DNA from 2 places in the Oceanobacillus caeni genome. Region 2 is predicted to be linked to the other one. Evidence: riboswitches for the same ligand, from Rfam matches in the RefSeq annotation. Region 2 holds a riboswitch; the other holds the start of a gene.

Region 1 (2,406 bases), on a different contig from region 2:
GGTTATGAAAAAACAATCACTGGAGTAATTGGAGTTAATGCCCAACATCATGGCGGTTTAAAAAGTGATTTTGATTTGGGCGATTTATTTATAGATTGTGGTTATCAATCAAAAGAGGAAGCGGAAAAGGAAGTACAAATTGGTGATTTATGTGTATATAAAGTGAATCCCGAAATTTTAAAGGATCGTTATATTACAGGTAGGGGATTAGATAATCGGACTGGGTTATTTATCGTTGCAGAAGTATTAAAACGATTATCAGAAAAGGATATAAATGTCGGTGTTTATGCGGCAAGTACGGTAAATGAAGAAACGAATATGGGTGGTGCGTATTTTGCTGCTTCAGGAATTAATCCTACAATGGCCATTGCCTGTGATGTGACATTCGCAACCGATTACCCTGGGGTAAATAAAAATAAATATGGAGATGTAAGATTAGAGAAAGGTCCTGTTTTAGCTAAAGGTGCGCCGATTAACATTAAAATGAACAAATTATTAGAAAACGCCGCTAAAAAACTGGATATAAATGTTCAATACGAGTTAACGCCAAGAATGACTGGGACGGATGCTGATAAAATGAGATTTACCGGTAAGGGAGTTCCGATTGCATTAGTATCATTACCGTTACGTTATATGCATTCGCCTGTTGAAACAGCTAGTTTTATCGATATGGAACAGGAAATGGAGTTATTAGTAACGATGATTGAAAATATGACAGGAAAAGAGAGTCTTAATCCTTTGGAAGATTAGTAAATAACTCTTTTCAAATTAAAAAATAAGATGTATACTATACATAAATAATTTAATAATCGATTTCAATCTTCGGGGCAGGGTGTAATTCCCGACCGGCGGTAAATAGCTGTTCGCTATAAGTCCGCGACCCACAGTTTATTTAGATTGTGGTTGACCTGGTGGAAACCCAGGACCGACAGTTAAAGTCTGGATGAGAGAAGATGTCGAGCCTGATTAGGTACTTTTTTTGTACCATAATTTTGCTATACTTTTGTATATTAAACCCTAAAGCGCCCCAATTAGGCCTTTAGGGTTTTTATGTGTAAATATAGCATTTTTATCAGATTTAGGCTTCTCCTTCACGACAAGATAGAAATCGATCATATTGAAGGAGGATAACAAATGGGAAAATCAACTAAGCAATCATTAAGTTTAGTTAAATTAATTATTTTGGCATTATTAGGGACAATTTCATTAGTATTATTTTTCTTAAACTTTCCTTTGCCATTTCTACCACCTTACTTAAAAATAGATTTTAGCGAAGTTCCGGCTTTAATGGCGGGCCTAATTTTTTCTCCAGTCGCTGGTGTTATCGTCGTAGCAGTGAAGAACTTATTGTATCTTGCAGTTTCAGGTGCAGGTGATCCAATTGGAGTTGCGGCAAACTTTTTAGCAGGTCTTATGTTTGTTTTACCGGTATCCATTTTTTATCATCGATTTAAAAAAGGTGTGAAAAGTGTTGTTTCCGGACTAGTAACAGGAACAATCATTATGACAATTGGAATGAGTGTTCTAAATTACTTTATTGTTTTACCAGCGTATGGTTGGTTTATGGGTTGGGAAATGACACCAGAAGTAATTTGGTCCTCTGTTTTAATAGGGGTACTTCCATTTAATGCAATTAAAGGAATTATAGTGGGAATCTTATTCGTTCCTTTATTTATCAAGATGAAGAACTGGGTAGAACAACAACAAGCAAAATTTATATAAATAAAATTCACAGCTAGCCTCTAGGGGTTAGCTTTTTATGTAAATAAAAAAGAAGCAGCAAGTAAACTGCTTCTCCGTCCTTCATCTATTTTTTCTTTGAAACAATTCCTATTGTACATCTTGATATACATATTAAAGCATCTTCTTCGTCCGTTAGGCGTACTTCCCAAACGGCGGTTGTTTTACCACTGTGGATAGGTTTTCCTTTTGCGGTAACTATTCCCTCTCTTTTACTTTTAATATGATTGGCGTTAATCTCAATACCGAAGACATTACATTCATTGAGATCGACATTCATTGCTGCTCCCATACTTGCAACAGTTTCAGCGAGTGCGACAGATGCGCCACCGTGTAAAAAACCATATGGTTGACGAGTTCGTTTATCTACTGGCATAGTCATAATTATTTCATTTTTATCTAAAGAAACGATTTCAATCCCTAGATTTTCGATCAATGTATCATTTAATAAATCTTCCATCTCTATCCCCTTAAATAAAATGACTTATTAGTAATGATATACCTAAAAGTAATCCATATATCGTATTCGTTTTTCCAGTTTCCTTCATTGCTGGCATCATTTCTAGAGGTTCTGTTTTACCACGGAAATTTTTAATTACTTTAATCGCTATAGGTATGCTTGCAAATGTTATGATAGACCATAATGGTAATATATTAAAAATAATA
Region 2 (2,406 bases):
TCTTTTTAATGTGTCTATAGCACCATCTAATAATTTACTCGTAATAAATTCGTTAAATCTCCCAACTACGATTCCAATTCTTAAATCTGTTCCAACTAAATTTCCTATGATTGTATTTACCATTTATTTCTCCCCTTTTCTTCTATATTTCCCTAAGAAATGATCATTTCTGTTTTCTTTCGATAAGCAATTAAGTCCGCTATCGTAATAAATTTCAAATCAAACCTTTTTGCCAACGTTTTTAAGTGAGGCATTCGAGCCATTGTTCCGTCTTCTTTAATAATTTCGCAAATAACCCCGGATGGAAAAGCTCCACTTAATTTCGCCAAATCCACAGCAGCCTCTGTATGACCTGGGCGTGTGAGAACACCACCATCTTTAGCAATGATGGGAAAAACATGTCCAGGTTTTTTAAAGTCCTCTTCTTTTACCCCCGTTTCCATTAATGCGCGAATCGTTAATGCTCGCTCATAAGCACTTATACCAGTTGTTGTCTTTATATGATCGATGGATATTGTAAAAGCTGTAACAAGTGGATCGGTGTTTTCTCTAGCCATTCGATACAAACCTAATTTTTTTGCCAATTTCTCTTCTATCGGTGTACATACAAGTCCTTTTCCATGGGTAATCATAAAATTGATGACTTCTGGTGTTATTCTGTCAGATAAAGCAACAAAGTCTCCTTCATTTTCTCGATTTTCGTCATCACTTACAATAATTGGTTTTCCTTTTTGTAAATCAGCTATAGCCTCTTCAATTGTATGCATTTTTTCACTCCTTTACATAAAGCCATTTTGTTGTAAAAAGTCTTTACTTATTCGATTTACTTTCTGCTCGTGATCATCGTTTTGAAGCATTTTTTGAACATACTTTGCGAGCATATCACACTCAATATTTACAATATCTCCTTCTTCTTTTTCGCCAAGAATCGTTTCTTTTGCAGTATGTGGAATTAAGGAAATCGTAAAAATACTTTTTTGGATTCCAAATATAGTTAAACTAGTTCCATCCACTGTTATGGAACCCTTAGGCAAGATGTATTTGGTTAAGTCGTTGGGAATTTCTATGTCGTAATAAATAGCATTTTGTTCTTTTTTCTTTTTAACTATTTTCCCTGTAGCATCAATATGTCCAGAGACAAAATGCCCGCCAAATCTTCCATTCGCTGCCATAGCCCTTTCTAAATTTACGGAAGATCCTTTTTTTAGACTGTTTAACGATGTAGCTTTTATCGTTTCTGGCATGGCATCGACTTCAAAATAATCAGATGTGAAATGAGTAACGGTTAAACAAATACCGTTTACTGAGATGCTATCGCCTAACCCGACATCTTCAAGAATTTTACTCGAAGAAATAGTCATCGTTACAGCTTGATCAGAAACCTTTTGGATCTTTTTTACAGTTCCAATTTCCTCAATAATACCTGTGAACACAAATCTCCCTCCTTTTATTCCTTCATCAGGGGTATAAGATATTTAAATAAATGCAAAAAGCTCTCGACAGTAATACCATCGAGAGCTAAAAGGTTAGAATTTTAGTTAGCAAAATAAAGCATTTTTAACCTATACAAATACAGTATAGACCAAAATACGCCATTCTAAAATTCCTTCTCCCATCCAGACTTTAACTGTCGGTTCCGGATTCTCACCAGATCCACCGCTTGGTATCATAACCGCACGGGTCACGGACTTTGAAGCATTGCTTCATCACCGCCGGTAGGGAATTTCACCCTGCCCCGAAGGAATATATTCGTTATTAAATTCTATTTCATTGTAGCATAAGTTACCGTTCAATTCAAAATATTTTTTAATCCATCTTATTTAAATGCTCTACCATTGTTTCGTATGGCATAGCTCCTAGCGATTTATGCCGAATAATCCCTTTTGAATCAATCATATAAGTCGTAGGAATGGGATTGATTCGATATTTGCTTGAAACGGCCCCATCCCCATCTAGCCCAATGGTAAAGGTCATGCCAAATTCATCCACAAATTTTTGAACATGATCCCTTTTCATTTCTGTGTCTAATAAATTAACAGCTAAAACGACTACTTCATGTTTTTCATGAAATTTTTGCATGTCTGGCATTTCAACTTGACAAGGTGGACACCAAGTTGCCCAGAAATTAAGCATGACTGGTTTTCCTTTATAATCAGACAAGCTTACTTTTTCTCCATTTAACGTTTCTATTTCAAAATCAGGCGCTTTATTCCCTACTTCGATACCCTCTTTATTTTCCTCCGCCAATAATTGTTCCGTCATAAAAAAGGAAAAAAATATCCCTAATACGATAGGTATTAAATAGTTAAACTTCATGATTCATCCTCCGCTTAACATTATTTACTCTTATTGTTCCTGTGCATTACTAATTCATGCAAATAAAAAAGTGAAGTGAATGCTTTTAAG

Evidence for each region. A riboswitch is a leader RNA that binds a small molecule or an ion and turns the genes downstream of it on or off. The one in region 2 is predicted to bind FMN.
Region 1: linked by a shared signal. The riboswitch ahead of ACFQ18_RS00115 (ECF transporter S component) and the one ahead of ribE (riboflavin synthase) in region 2 are both predicted to bind FMN.

The regions. Positions count from the first base shown of each region.
Region 1 is NZ_JBHTKV010000001.1:25,965-28,370, reverse strand. It holds gene ACFQ18_RS00120 (M20/M25/M40 family metallo-hydrolase) at 1-750, shown strand, start outside; FMN riboswitch at 815-959, shown strand; gene ACFQ18_RS00115 (ECF transporter S component) at 1,135-1,722, shown strand; gene ACFQ18_RS00110 (hotdog fold thioesterase) at 1,808-2,200, opposite strand; gene ACFQ18_RS00105 (1,4-dihydroxy-2-naphthoate polyprenyltransferase) at 2,211-2,406, opposite strand, start outside.
Region 2 is NZ_JBHTKV010000034.1:12,774-15,179, forward strand. It holds gene ribH (6,7-dimethyl-8-ribityllumazine synthase) at 1-123, opposite strand, end outside; partial or broken gene ribB (3,4-dihydroxy-2-butanone-4-phosphate synthase) at 159-767, opposite strand; gene ribE (riboflavin synthase) at 780-1,433, opposite strand; FMN riboswitch at 1,601-1,747, opposite strand; gene ACFQ18_RS16190 (TlpA disulfide reductase family protein) at 1,807-2,316, opposite strand.